DNA from 3 places in the Enterobacter cloacae complex sp. R_G8 genome. Region 2 is predicted to be linked to each of the others. Evidence: riboswitches for the same ligand, from Rfam matches in the RefSeq annotation. Region 2 holds a riboswitch; each other region holds the start of a gene.
The links. Region 2 has a riboswitch for thiamine pyrophosphate ahead of thiB (thiamine ABC transporter substrate binding subunit). Riboswitches for the same ligand answer to the same signal wherever they lie in the genome.

Region 1: linked by a shared signal. The riboswitch ahead of thiM (hydroxyethylthiazole kinase) and the one ahead of thiB (thiamine ABC transporter substrate binding subunit) in region 2 are both predicted to bind thiamine pyrophosphate.
Region 3: linked by a shared signal. The riboswitch ahead of thiC (phosphomethylpyrimidine synthase ThiC) and the one ahead of thiB (thiamine ABC transporter substrate binding subunit) in region 2 are both predicted to bind thiamine pyrophosphate.

The regions. Positions count from the first base shown of each region.
Region 1 is NZ_CP102246.1:1,826,272-1,831,106, forward strand. Features, by position in the region: partial or broken gene NQ842_RS23375 (DUF4225 domain-containing protein) at 474-596, opposite strand; gene NQ842_RS08670 (hypothetical protein) at 813-1,127, shown strand; gene NQ842_RS08675 (DUF4225 domain-containing protein) at 1,124-1,930, opposite strand; TPP riboswitch at 2,583-2,679, shown strand; gene thiM (hydroxyethylthiazole kinase) at 2,716-3,486, shown strand; gene thiD (bifunctional hydroxymethylpyrimidine kinase/phosphomethylpyrimidine kinase) at 3,483-4,283, shown strand; gene NQ842_RS08690 (GntR family transcriptional regulator) at 4,326-4,835, shown strand, end outside.
Region 2 is NZ_CP102246.1:4,344,878-4,349,712, reverse strand. Features, by position in the region: gene thiP (thiamine/thiamine pyrophosphate ABC transporter permease ThiP) at 1-1,541, opposite strand, end outside; gene thiB (thiamine ABC transporter substrate binding subunit) at 1,517-2,500, opposite strand; TPP riboswitch at 2,532-2,632, opposite strand; gene sgrR (HTH-type transcriptional regulator SgrR) at 2,669-4,324, opposite strand; gene sgrT (glucose uptake inhibitor SgrT) at 4,413-4,565, shown strand; gene NQ842_RS20510 (sugar efflux transporter) at 4,686-4,835, shown strand, end outside.
Region 3 is NZ_CP102246.1:4,856,808-4,861,642, reverse strand. Features, by position in the region: gene thiE (thiamine phosphate synthase) at 1-516, opposite strand, end outside; gene thiC (phosphomethylpyrimidine synthase ThiC) at 516-2,411, opposite strand; TPP riboswitch at 2,491-2,600, opposite strand; gene rsd (sigma D regulator) at 2,655-3,152, opposite strand; gene nudC (NAD(+) diphosphatase) at 3,248-4,021, shown strand; gene hemE (uroporphyrinogen decarboxylase) at 4,062-4,835, shown strand, end outside.

The DNA.
Region 1 (4,835 bases), 2.4 Mb from region 2:
TTATTCATCGTGAACATCAGCTTATTGATGTGGATCAATATTCGCATTAAAAGCTAAAGTGGTCTGCTGTGATAGGAAAGATATTATTTGCAATAAATACAGTTAGATAGGTAATGGAAGGTATTGGGTATTCAAAAAAGCATCAAACACTAACCAATAAGAAATGCTTAAGTATATCAGCCAGAAACTAAGGGAAATGCACAAAATAGTTAATTCAAATTTATAGAATTTACTACATGGTTTGCTATCGAACCTTTCTCATCTTTTGAATGAAATGTTTTTGAAGCTGTGACAATTGTTTTAGATGCAAGATAAAAATATTTATATTGAAAATTTCAAGTGGAAATGTATCTAGCGTTGATTGCTATAACTTAGTAAGAGGATTGTTATAAAAAAAGGGGGTTTAGAAGGTGGGGAGTGATCCCCCTTTTTTACAGACTATGCTACAGTATCAATGGACTGATCCCGCCCCGGTAATCGTGGGGAAGCCAGCGGAATAATCTCCAGGCTCCGGTTTTGAGAGCGAGTTCATTTATACTGTACACATTGGCGCCAAGTGTAACTCCATTATAGAATGCCAGGCCCGTGTTAGGATTAATCAACGGGGAGCAGGTCAGTTGGGTTGGCAACCTGGCACATCTGCAACAGGTCGTTGGTCATGAGAAGAGTGGCTCAGGTGCTACCAGTGCTAAGGAGAGGGCGCTAGAGTGTGCCGAAAAGTTTCGGCTGGATTGCTATAAAATTCATCAGTATGATTATTGGCACAATCAGTGATTGAGAAACATCTTTTGAGAGATAAAGGACGATACAATATGAAAGTTACTGATGAAGCTTTGTTACGTTCTGGTTTTACACCAACAGATTTGCAGAAAATAAAAAATAACGTTGAAAGCTATGGCGGCACGTTGGGAGAGGCAATTCAGGATCTGGCTAATCGATTCAGGATAGTTCTTTGGATCTTTTACGCTTTCATAGCAATGTTTCTTTGGGTAATTGTTTCAAATGAAATAGAATACATCATATCAACTGGAATCGGTTTATCTATAGCAATGCTGATTGCTGTTTTTGTTCAACCGCCAGTCCTTTCTTACAAATCCTGGCGGTTTTGGAGAAAATACAGGGGTTAATGATTCGGTGCTTCGGTGGAAAGCAGGTCAAAAATAACTTTAGCCTTGATACCGTATCCTACTATTTTCATAGTTAACTTGGGGCGACTCATTGTGTTGACTTTGCGGTAGTAATCGTGGGGAAGCCAACGGAACAATCGCCATGCACCTGTTTTTCTCGCTAATCCAAAAATGCTGTAGATGTTTGCGCTTAGTGTGAGAGTGTTATAAAAAGCCAGACCAGATTCAGCCTTAAACCCCATAAACTGTGCAATACTAATCACTTTGTCGGCGACTACACCTTCAGAGTTAGATTTCCCTCCAGATAATAATTTATTCACTTCTCTGGTTACACCGTTAGTGCCATCAGAAACTAAGATTGCACCAGCGAGGACTCCAATAGGGGTCAACGTCGAGATCATAATCATTCCGCCGTAGAAAACCATCCCTGATATAACGATATTCACAGCCGAAATCATATATCCGACGATTTTATTTTTTTCCCTGACAAACTCGACTTTTGCATAAAGTTGTGCGGCTCTGGTTCTTAACAGGCGCTCTTGTTCATGCAGATTATCCGTTTCGGCACGCAGATTTTTGATGCATACAATGCATTCTTCGTCTGTTTTAGCTCGCCGTGCTGCCTCAAACTCCTTTTCTACAACCTGTTTTATCTCTTCGACAAACTTGATACGTGTTATCCCATCTTGCAAATAGAATGCTGATAACCGATTTGCTGTTTCGACGAGTTTCCGGGCTTCCAGATTCACCATGGTATCTGACCATGTTCTGTTCCAGCCTCTGTTGAGCAGCGCAATATCCATTAAAGACTCCTTCCCAAAATGTGTCTGGTCATTTTACGTGCAATAAGGTCGAAGACAACATGAAATACTTTCCCAACGTCTTATTTAGCGGAAAGAACACATGATCAAACTTTGAGACTCCACGCCGTAATTCTCATTTTTTTATGTGTAAGACCCAGAAGTTCAGAGCTTAAGAGGAGTAAGGTCACGACATTCTCGGTTTTATGGGATACAGGGCCATTTGGTCAACGTGTATCAATATTCGAATGTTGCGTAACGCTTCCTTATGTTTACTATGAATTCACCCACCAATTCTCTCCTTTAATATCGGGATTAGTAGTCGATCCCGTTATATACATTCCAGGCATCACGATCCATGATCCCACAGTATGCCTGCGTGACCGCCTGTGATGAATGCCCATACAGTTTCGTGAGCGTTGGCAGGCTTTCCCCACGTTTCAGAGCGTGGTAGCCAAGGTTCTTGCGTGGGGGGAGGCTGCAATGTGAAGTTCGAGCATATCCCCGGCCTCTTCTGCCCTATTGTCGTTTGGATGTGGGACACAACATGAGACGCAAACCGGGACACAGAGCATTTTTTAAGGTTGAGTCTTTGGCTTTCCGCTGGCATGATCCGGAACAGGGATTAACGAGACGTTAATCGTAAACTTTTGATTTATTTGACTCGGGGTGCCCTTCTTTGTGAAGGCTGAGAAATACCCGTATTACCTGATCTGGATAATGCCAGCGTAGGGAAGTCAGATGCCTCCCCTGGTCATCGCTTCTTCACGCAAGGCAGGAGCGAACCTATGCAGCCTGACCTGCTCGATTTACACGTTTTACATCACTTCCGAACCCGTTCCCCGCTCACGCACTGTATGACCAACGATGTCGTGCAAACCTTTACGGCCAACGTTCTGCTGGCGCTTGGCGCTTCTCCGGCAATGGTAATTGAAGCCGAAGAGGCCGAGCAGTTTGCCGGGATGGCCGATGCGCTGCTGATTAACGTCGGTACCCTCACCACGCCCCGCGCCCAGTCGATGCGGCGGGCCATCGAGAGCGCGGTGGCGGCAGGCAAGCCCTGGACGCTTGACCCGGTTGCGGTGGGCGCTCTGGCGTTCCGTACCCGCTTTTGTCATCAAATCCTTGCCCTGAAACCAGCCGCCATTCGCGGCAATGCTTCGGAAATTCTCGCCCTTGCGGGGATGAGCGCAGGGGGACGCGGTGTGGATACCACCGACACCGCCGCCGCCGCGCTACCCGCCGCGCAGGCGCTGGCTCGCCAGACCAATGCCATTGTGGCGGTGACGGGGGAGGTGGATTACGTCACCGACGGCCAGCGCACCCGAACGGTTGCGGGCGGCGATCCGTTAATGACCCGCCTGGTGGGCACCGGGTGTGCGCTCTCGGCGGTGGTGGCGGCGAGTTGTTCCCTGCCGGGGGATCGGCTGGATAATGTTGCCGCTGCCTGCGGATGGATGAAGCGCGCCGGAACGATCGCCGTTGCGCAGTCTTACGGGCCGGGCAGCTTTGCCAGCGCGTTCCTTGATGCGCTGCACAACCTGGAGGGGGAGGCATGAAACGAATTAATGCTCTGACGATTGCCGGTACCGATCCAAGCGGCGGTGCCGGTATCCAGGCCGACCTGAAAACGTTCTCCGCCCTGGGCGCCTATGGCTGCTCGGTGATCACCGCGCTGGTGGCGCAAAACACGCGCGGCGTGCAATCGGTCTACCGTATCGAGCCTGATTTTGTCGGTGCACAGCTGGACTCGGTGTTCAGCGATGTGCGCATCGATACCACCAAAATCGGGATGCTGGCGGAAACGGATATCGTCGAGGCGGTGGCTGAGCGGCTGCAACGTTATCAGGTGCAAAATGTGGTGCTTGATACGGTGATGCTGGCTAAAAGCGGCGACCCGCTGCTCTCTGTATCTGCTGTTGAGACATTGCGCAAGAAACTGCTGCCGCAGGTGGCGCTGATTACGCCAAATCTGCCTGAAGCGGCCGCACTGTTAGACGCGCCGCACGCGCAGAATGAACGTGAAATGAAAGAGCAGGGGAATGCCCTGCTGGCGATGGGGTGCGGCGCGGTGCTGATGAAAGGCGGCCATCTTGATGACGATGAAAGCCCGGACTGGCTCTTTACCCGTGACGGTGAACTGCGTTTCACGGCCCCGCGTGTGCACACCAAAAATACCCACGGTACGGGGTGCACGCTCTCTGCCGCGCTGGCGGCGCTGCGTCCACGGCACAACAGCTGGGGCGATACGGTACGCGAGGCCAAAACGTGGCTCTCCGCCGCGCTGGCAAAAGCCGATACTCTGGAAGTGGGTCACGGTATTGGGCCGGTTCATCATTTTCATGCATGGTGGTAAGCCAGTATACTGGCAGGAAACACCACGCCTGAGAAAACAGAGATGGAACAAGCGCATACCCGGTTAATCGCTCAACTGAATGAACGGATCGCCGCGCCCGACAACATGCCGCTGTATCTGAAATTTGCCGAAACGGTAAAAAACGCGGTACGCAGCGGGATGCTGGAGCACGGCAATATTCTGCCCGGCGAGCGCGATCTGAGCCAGTTAACCGGGGTGTCGCGCATTACCGTGCGCAAAGCGATGCAGGCGCTGGAAGAAGAGGGCGTGGTAACGCGTGCCCGGGGTTACGGGACACAGATCAACAACATCTTTGAATATTCGCTCAAGGAAGCGCGCGGGTTTTCCCAGCAGGTGGTGCTGCGCGGTAAAAAACCTAACACGCTATGGGTGAATAAACGGGTGGTGAAGTGTCCGGAAGAGGTGGCCAGCCAGCTGTCGGTCCCCCCGGACAGCGAGGTATTCTTGCTTAAGCGCATTCGTTACGTTGACGATGACGCGGTGTCGATTGAGGAGTCCTGGGTTCCGGTTGAGTTAATTCACGACCCGGAT
Region 2 (4,835 bases):
AGTAACAGCGCCGTGACGGCCCCCTCCTGGCTGCGGTAGGACCCGATCTGCTGATACAGCCAGTACGGCAGCGTGCGGAAATCTTCATTGCCGAAGAGCGCCACCACACCAAAGTCACCAATGGAGAGCACACAAGCGAAGGCCAGCGCCTGAGCCAGCGGGCGTTTTAGCGCGCGCAGTTCGACTACCTTTAGCCGCTTCCAGCCCTGCATGCCGAGCGACTGACACAGCAAAGCATAGCGGCTGTTGATGTCGCGCATGGGATTTTCCAGAACCTTCAACGCATAGGGGATGGCCATCAGGGCGTTGGTAAAAATCACGATCCCGTCGGCGCTTTCCGGCAGACCAACCGTACTGTTGAACACTAAAAAGAAGCCGGTTGCCAGGACGATGCCCGGCATTGCCAGGATCAACATTCCCGTCAGCTCCAGCGCTTGCCCGGCTTTGCGCGCCTGGCGTGCATAAAGTTCACGGCTGCTCCACAGCAGCATCATGGTCAGCACGACACACAATAGCCCGGCAGCCAGCGCAATGCGCAAGGATGTCCAGGTCGCCTGCCAGAGGACGGGCTGTTGCAACACGGAGACGAGGTTAAGGTTAACGCCATCGACGATAACGGCCAGCAGCGGCGGCAGAAGCAGCAGCAGGGCCAGTACGATCAACATCCCATCCGCGATTCGGCTGTGCAGGCTGTCCTGTGGATCGCGCCAGCCTGTAATCTGATGACTGCCCGGTGGAATGGCTTTGCTCAGACGCTGACTCAGCAGGACCAGCACAAGACAGCACAGCATCTGTACCAGAGCCAGAAGCGCAGCGCGGCCGGGGTCGTAGTCGTAACTCAGCGCCTGGTAAATCGCCAGTTCGATGGTGGTGGCCTGTGGCCCGCCACCAAGTGAAAGTACGGTGGCGAAACTGGCAAAACAGAGCATAAAGATCAGCGCCGCAACCGGAGGGATTTGACGGCGCAGCCATGGCCATTCGACAAAGCGGAAGAATGACCAGCCGCGCATACCCAGCTGTGCCGCAAGCTGACGCTGCTCGCCGGGGATAGCCTCCAGCGCCTGTAAAAAAAGCCGGGTCGCCATGGGCATGTTGAAAAAGATGTGTGCCAGCAGAATACCTTTCAGCCCGTAAGGGGAGAAGGTCCACTCCAGACCAAGCAGGTTAAAGAGAGCGGCCAACCAGCCCTGACGACCATACACGCTCAGGATCCCAAATACCGCCACCAGAACGGGCAGGATCAGCGTCATGGCGCACAGTCTCAACAGCGCCTCCCTGCCGGGGAAGCGTCTGCGGTAGAGCGCCCGCGCGAGAAAAATGGCCGGGATCACCGACAGCAGGGCAGAGAGAAACGCCTGCCAGAAAGAGAACCGGATGACATGCCAGAGATAGCTGTCGTGCCAGAGGGAGAGCAGATCACTCTCCGGCGCGTTAAACCACAATGCCAGAAAAGCGCCGAGACTGACCGCCACCATCACTACGGCGGCGAGCAGTCCGGGAAATAACCAGCCGGGAATTAGCGGCTGACGGCGCGTTGCCATTCACTTACCCATGCTGCTCGCTGCGCGGCGACCTGCTGCGGCGTAAACTCCAGCGAGGTTTGCGGTTTGGTCAGTTGCTCAAAGCCGGCAGGCAGCGTCACGTTGGTCACCGGATACATCCAGTTACCCGTTGGGATCGCATTCTGGAACGCCGGGGAAACCATGAATTTCAAAAACTTCTCGGCCAGTTCCGGCTGCTTGCTGGCGGCAGTGCGGGCGGCCACTTCCACCTGCAGATAATGTCCTTCAGCGAAATCAGCGGCGGCGTAGTTGTCTTTCTTCTCGGCGATAATGTGATAAGCCGGGGAGGTGGTGTAGCTCAGCACCAGGTCGCTCTCCCCTTTCAGGAACAGACCATAGGCCTCGCTCCAGCCTTTGGTGACGGTCACGGTTTTGGCGGCCAGCTTCTGCCACGCTTCCGGCGTTTTATCACCATAGACCTTCTGCATCCACAGCAGCAGACCCAGACCCGGCGTGCTGGTGCGCGGATCTTCATAAATCACGCGCCATTTTTGGTCGCTTTCCACCAGCTCCTTCAGGCTTTTCGGCGGATTCTTCAGCTTGTTTTTATCGTAGACAAACGCAAAATATCCGTAATCGAACGGCACAAAGGTGTCGTTCTTCCAGCCGCCCGGCACGTTAACCGCCTCTGCCGCCACGCCGCTTTTGGCGAACAGTTTTGTTTGCGACGCCGCATCCAGCAGGTTGTTATCCAGGCCGAGTACCACGTCGGCCTTACTGTTTTTGCCTTCCATACGCAGACGATTAAGCAGCGAGACGCCATCTTCCAGCGCCACGAATTTCAGTTCGCAGTCGCAGTCGGCTTCAAAGGCTTTTTTGACTACCGGGCCTGGGCCCCAGTCGGCAGAAAAGGAGTCGTAGGTGTAGACCGTCAGGACGGGTTTTGCGAAAGCAGGCAGCGCAAACAGCGCCAGCAGGGGAAGCACTTTTTTTAACACTTTGCACCTCAAGGTTGAGTGGCAAAGGATTTTGAGCGACAGCCTCAAATCCCTTCGCCGGCGTTATCCGGATCAGGTTCGACGGGTATTATCTCAGCGCACATCAGTGATGCAGCACCCCGTTGAGAACGGCGGTATTGTAATGATTTGGCGAATATTACGAAAGTGTTATGGCTCGGGTGGCGCAAACCAGGCGGATTTAAAATCAAACCAGCCGAGCGTATTCATCCGTAACCCCCGCATACTGCGTTGACCCTGGATCATCAGCCAGTGGTGGATCAGCGGCACGATCGCCTGTTCGGCCAGCAGCGCCTGACACCATGTGGCCAGATTCATCTCGCCCGCGCGCCACTGTGCGGCGTCCTGCTGCCAGTCCCGATCGATACAGTGCTGGATCAGCGGGACTTCATACAGGTGTGAGAAGAGCGAGAAATCGAGCGGCAGGGTGAAGTTGGCGCTGTTCAGCCAGATATCGCTTACGATATCGCCACGATGCCACTCATCATAGTCGACCTCCTGGATCGTCAGCTGAACACCTTCTGCGGCCAGCAGTCTGGTCATGATTCTGGCGATAAAACGATGCTCCACGTGCTCGCGGTAGTAGGTCAGAGTGATGGACTCCAGCCCTGCCGGCTTGTCACACTGCACTGGCCGGGCGTGATGCCAGCGGGGAAGCAGACCGTACGCCGGGAACCAGTACGTCTGATACTGCTCTTCCGCATGGTAAATCAGATTGGAGGGGGATAAGACATGGCTAATCCATTTGCGTACCGCCTGATTGGCTCCCCGGTGGGTGCGACTGTCAAACAGCAGATAGTAGCAGCCCTCTTCAAGGCGACTTTCCACCGCCTTTTCACCCGTAGTGGGACCTTCAAGCGTCAGCCCGGCGCTGAGCTCTTCATTGAGATCCGGTAATACCCAGACGTTCACTTCGTCGATCAGCGCCCGGTAACCAAAATAGTCATCAAACGCGCGAATTTTCAGCTGGTTATTATTATTACGCGACACGGCATAGGGGCCGGTGCCAATAGGTTGACTGGCAAAATTGTCCAGTGATCCCCATTCACCGGGCAGAATCATCGAGGGCACATAGCCCAGCAACCAGGGAAGCCATTTGTCCGGCTGAGACAGTTCAATATCCAGCGTCCAGGCCGTAGGGGAGTGAATCCGCGAAATGTGCGAGTAGAGCGGAAGCTTGCGGGCACGTTCCAGAGACGCGATGACATCGCGCATTTCCAGCTCGCGGCCGTGATGAAAGTGGATGCCGGGACGTAAGAAGAAGCGCCAGTGAAGCGGGGAAAGTTGCTGCCAGTGGTGCGCAATATCAGCTTCCAGTTCCCCGTTTTCCTCATTTATCCGCGTCAGGCCGCTGAAAATTTGTCGGGCCATATGGGTTTCTGAACGGCGTAATGCCGTGCCGGGGAGCAGATTTTTCATCGGACGATAGTAGAGCACGCGCAGGATGTGGCGGCCCTGACGGAAACTTCGCCCGAGATGAGAGACCAGCATTTGACGTACTGCGGCTTTATCGCCCACCAGTTGCACCAGCTGATCGATTCGGTCCTGTTCCAGCAGATCTTCCGCTCGCTGTTGCTGCAAGGCCAGGCCGGTATAGAGAAAGGTCAGGCGTGAGCGTTTGCCGCGTCCTGCTTCGGCTTCCCAGTTTAACCAGCCCTGTTGCTGCATGGTGTTAAGCAGCGTGCGCATATGACGTCGGGAGCAGTTAAGGAGCTCTGCCAGTTCGTTGAGCGTGGTCTCCTGCGATTGCCCTTCGCAGCACTGCCAGAGGCGGATAAATTGTTGTTGCAGACGACCAGAAGGCATAAAAGGGGAACTCCTGACAAAAAATCAGCAATTTATTAATCCCTATATTAAGCCAATAATTCTTCCTGATGAAGTGAGGAGGTAAATTATGAAGAGGTCTACCGCTCGTCAGTTTTATCAGCAGTACTTTTCAGCGACAAAAGGAACGTCCTGGCTGGCCCGTCAGTGTGCTGAGCAACGGCTGAAAATGTTAGAAGAATTGATGCAGTGGGACGTTACGAAACCGACCTCTTCTCGCTAACTCGCCTCGATCATGTGTGACTGAGTATTGGTGCTTATCACCCGCCAGCAAAATGTTTTTTGCTGGCTTTTTTCGTTTATTCTTTCACCCAATTCGATTCGCTTTCACAAGGACTTGCAGATGCTCTGGTTAATGACAATGGGGCGACGCCTGAACGGCGTGTATGCCGCTTTTATGCTGGTGGCCTTTATGATGGGCGTGGCGGGGGCGTTGCAGGCACCGACGCTGAGTCTTTTTCTCAGTCGGGAGGTGGGGGCGCAGCCGTTCTGG
Region 3 (4,835 bases), 510 kb from region 2:
AGCGCGTTCCAGGCTGATCCCACCGATCGCAACGGTAGGGTAATCGGCAAGGCGTTTAACGTGCGCCGCCAGCTGCGTCAGCCCCTGTGGGGCAGAGGGCATCTGTTTGGTCTGCGTCGGAAAAACATGGCCAAGTGCGATGTACGAAGGGCGAGCCGCCAGCGCCACGTCGATCTCCATGTCGTCGTGTGTTGATACCCCCAGTCTTAATCCAGCGTCCCGGATTGCGCTCAGGTCCGTTGTTTCCAGGTCCTCCTGACCCAGATGCACGCCGTAAGCCTGGTGCTTAACGGCCAGCCGCCAGTAGTCGTTGATAAACAGGCGCCCGTCGTAACGACGTCCCAGCGCGATGGCGGCGACCACATCGGCCTCCACCTCGTCATCACGTTTATCCTTGATGCGCAGTTGGATTGTGCGAACGCCGCACGCCAGCAGGCGCTCGATCCACGCCACGCTGTCCACCACCGGATAGAGTCCTAAACGAAAGGGAACGGAGGGGAAATCAGGCTGATACATTACGCCTCCTCTTGTTTGAGGTAGATTTCGCCGCCCTTCGCGCGGAAGGTTTCTGACATGTCCGCCATACCCACTTCGATGGTTTGCGCGGCGGCGTAGTCACGGACTTCCTGGCTGATTTTCATCGAACAGAATTTTGGCCCACACATGGAGCAGAAGTGAGCCACTTTGCCCGACTCCTGCGGCAGGGTTTCATCGTGATACGCACGGGCGGTGAAAGGATCGAGCGCCAGGTTGAACTGGTCTTCCCAGCGGAATTCAAAGCGCGCCTTCGACATGGCGTTGTCGCGAATTTGCGCGCCAGGGTGGCCTTTGGCCAGGTCCGCGGCGTGGGCGGCGATTTTGTAGGTAATCAGCCCCTGCTTCACATCCTCTTTGTTAGGCAGACCGAGGTGCTCTTTCGGCGTCACATAGCAAAGCATGGCGCAGCCGAACCAGCCGATCATCGCCGCACCAATCCCGGAGGTGAAGTGGTCATAGCCCGGTGCGATATCCGTGGTCAACGGCCCCAGGGTATAAAACGGTGCTTCGTGGCAGTGCTCCAGCTCTTCGGTCATGTTGCGGCGGATCATCTGCATCGGGACATGTCCCGGGCCTTCAATCATCACCTGTACGTCATACTCCCAGGCGATTTTGGTCAGCTCGCCCAGAGTATGCAGCTCGGCAAACTGCGCTTCGTCGTTGGCATCACGAATGGAGCCCGGACGCAGGCCGTCGCCCAGCGACAGGGAGACATCGTACGCGGCACAGATTTCACAGATCTCGCGGAAGTGTTCGTAGAGGAAGTTTTCCTTATGGTGCGACAGGCACCATTTGGCCATGATAGAGCCGCCGCGCGAGACAATACCGGTCAGACGCTTCGCCGTCATCGGCACGTAGCGCAGCAGTACGCCCGCGTGGATGGTGAAGTAGTCTACGCCCTGTTCAGCCTGCTCCAGTAGCGTGTCGCGGAAGGCTTCCCAGGTGAGGTCTTCGGCAATACCGTTCACTTTCTCCAGTGCCTGATAAACGGGCACCGTTCCGATAGGCACCGGGCTATTGCGCAGGATCCACTCGCGGGTTTCGTGGATGTAACGCCCGGTGGAGAGATCCATCACCGTGTCCGCGCCCCAGCGCGTCGACCAGACCAGCTTTTCGACCTCTTCTTCGATGGAGGAGGTCACGGCTGAGTTGCCGATGTTGGCGTTGACCTTCACCAGGAAGTTGCGGCCGATGATCATCGGTTCAGATTCCGGGTGATTGATGTTGGCGGGAATAATCGCACGGCCAGCGGCCACTTCATCACGCACGAACTCCGGCGTAATGTTTTCTGGCAGACGTGCCCCGAAGCCTTCCCCCGGGTGCTGGTGGCGCAACACTTCGCTGCGGATGCGCTCACGGCCCATATTTTCGCGAATGGCGATAAATTCCATCTCCGGCGTGACGATACCCTGGCGTGCGTAGTGCAGCTGGGTGACGCATTTGCCCGCTTTCGCCCGTTTCGGCGTCAGCAACCCGGTGAAGCGCAGTTCATCCAGACCGTCGTCCGCCAGGCGCGCTTTGGTGTAAGCCGAGCTGCGGTCAGACAGCTCTTCGCAGTCGTTACGCGCGTCAATCCACGGCTGGCGTAATTTCGCCAGACCCTGCTGAACGTTAATGGCAACCGCAGGATCGCCGTACGGACCAGAGGTGTCATACACCGGCACGGCTTCGTTATCTTCATACTGCGGGTGCGCTTTGCTGCCGCCGATAAGCGTCGGGCTAAGCTGGATTTCACGCATTGGCACACGGATATCCGCCTGTGAGCCGGTGATGTAAATGCGTTTTGAGTTCGGGAAAGCGGTACCTTCCAGGGTGTCGATGAAGTGTTGGGCTTGTGCGCGCTGTTCGCGGCGGGTCAGTTTTGTTGTAGACATAGCTCATTCCAAAAGTGAAGGACATGGCTTGTCAGACGACGGATGAAGCAAGAGGAGATCGCCCGGTGGGCGATACAACAGCAGTGTGACTCTTGTTCCCTTCGCAGGTATTAGCCTGATCAGGTTCCGCGGATCCCGAATTAACGGTCTCAGCCCGTGCTTTCACACTGGGCACTCCGACAAGAAAAATCCCCCTCCAGAGAGGGGCGAATGGTTGTAAATTACTCGTTAACGATTAAGAACTCAAGCAGGGCGCGCAATGTTATCTTCGCTGCTGATGTTCAGGTTGTTATCCAGGGCGAGACCGATCAGCTTATCTTCCAGCGTGAATCGCTCTTCCAGCGCTTCGCCAAGGTCGGAAAGCGCCTGCTGGAACTCAAGATAGTTATCGTGATCGATAGCGTTCTCAAGCGTGGAATCGTAGTAATCCATGATCTGCTGGGTGTTGGCTTCCAGCAGCGGATAGAGTTTGCTGGCGGTTAAATACGGCGTCGTCCCTTCCATTTCACGGATAATACGTTCATAAATATTGAAATGGCCATCGGACAGATAGTCGACCAGGCTCTGACAAAAATCATCCAGCGCTTTTTCATTCAACCGCATAAACGATTCTTTGCCAGGCTTAATACCGACCAGATTGTAATAAGCCACGAGTAGATGCTTGCGCACATGTAGCCAGCGATCCACCAGTTTGTTACTTCCTCTAACGCGCTCAGTCAGGCTTTCTAGCTGGTTTAACATGGTCGACTCCGCAAGGTTTAGAATGGGATCTGCTTATCCAAAATGTAACCACAATGCTAACAACATGTCAGTGAAGCGAAGGTAGTGCAATAGATATGGATCGTATTATTGAAAAATCAGATCTCGGTTGGTGGATCGTCAGTCACGAACAAAAATTATGGTTGCCTGCCGGGGAGATACCCTATGGTGCGGCAGATCGTTTCGATCTTGTAGGCCTGCCCGCGCTAAGGATCGGGGAATGGCAGGGGGAACCCGTGTGGTTGATCCAACAGCCACGCCGCAATGACATGGGATCGGTTCGTCAGGTGCTGGATCAGGATGTTGGCTTGTTCCAGCTGGCGGGCCGGGGCGTTCAACTGGCTGAGTTTTACCGTTCGCATAAGTACTGCGGCTACTGTGGTCACACCATGCACCCCAGTAAAACCGAATGGGCGATGCTCTGCAGCCACTGCCGTGAGCGCTACTACCCGCAAATTGCGCCGTGCATTATCGTCGCTATCCGTCGTGACGATTCCATCCTGCTGGCGCAGCATACCCGCCATCGCAACGGCATTCATACCGTGCTGGCCGGCTTCGTCGAAGTGGGCGAAACGCTGGAACAGGCGGTGGCGCGTGAAGTGATGGAAGAGAGCGGTATTAAGGTTAAGAACCTGCGCTATGTCACCTCGCAGCCGTGGCCGTTCCCGCAGTCGCTGATGACGGCCTTTATGGCCGACTATGACAGCGGGGAGATTGTTATCGACCAGAAAGAGTTACTGGAAGCGAACTGGTATCGCTACGACGATTTACCGCTGCTGCCACCACCAGGCACCGTCGCTCGTCGGCTGATAGAAGATACCGTAGCAATGTGTCGGGCTGATGCTGAGTGACATGTTACACTGAGGCCATGACGCTTAAGGAACTGCAAAAATGACCGAACTGAAAAACGATCGTTATCTGCGTGCGCTGCTGCGCCAGCCCGTTGATGTCACCCCGGTGTGGATGATGCGCCAGGCGGGACGTTATCTGCCAGAGTACAAAGCCACGCGTGCGCAGGCGGGCGATTTTATGTCGCTGTGCAAAAATGCCGAGCTGGCGTGTGAAGTCACGCTCCAGCCGCTGCGCCGCTTCCCGCTGGATGCCGCCATTCTCTTTTCGGACATTCTGACCATTCCGGATGCGATGGGCCTTGGGCTCTATTTCGAAACCGGCGAAGGCCCGCGCTTCACCTCCCCAATCAAAAGCAAAGCCGACGTGGATAAGCTGCCGATCCCCGATCCGGAAGGTGAACTGGGCTACGTGATGAACGCCGTGCGCACCATTCGTCGCGAACTGAAAGGCGAAGTCCCACTGATTGGCTTCTCCGGCAGCCCATGGACGCTGGCGACCTATATGGTTGAAGGCGGCAGCAGTAAAGCCTTTACCGTCATTAAAAAGATGATGTATGCCGAGCCGCTGGCCCTGCATGCGCTGCTCGACAAGCTGGCGAAAAGCGTCACCCTCTATCTGAACGCGCAGATCAAAGCGGGTGCGCAGTCGGTGATGATTTTCGATACCTGGGGCGGCGTGCTGACCGGGCGTGACTATCAGCAATTCTCTCTCTACTACATGCACAAAATCGTTGATGGCCTGCTGCGTGAACATGAAGGCCGCCGTGTGCCGGTCACGCTGTTCACCAAAGGCGGTGGTCAATGGCTGGAGGCG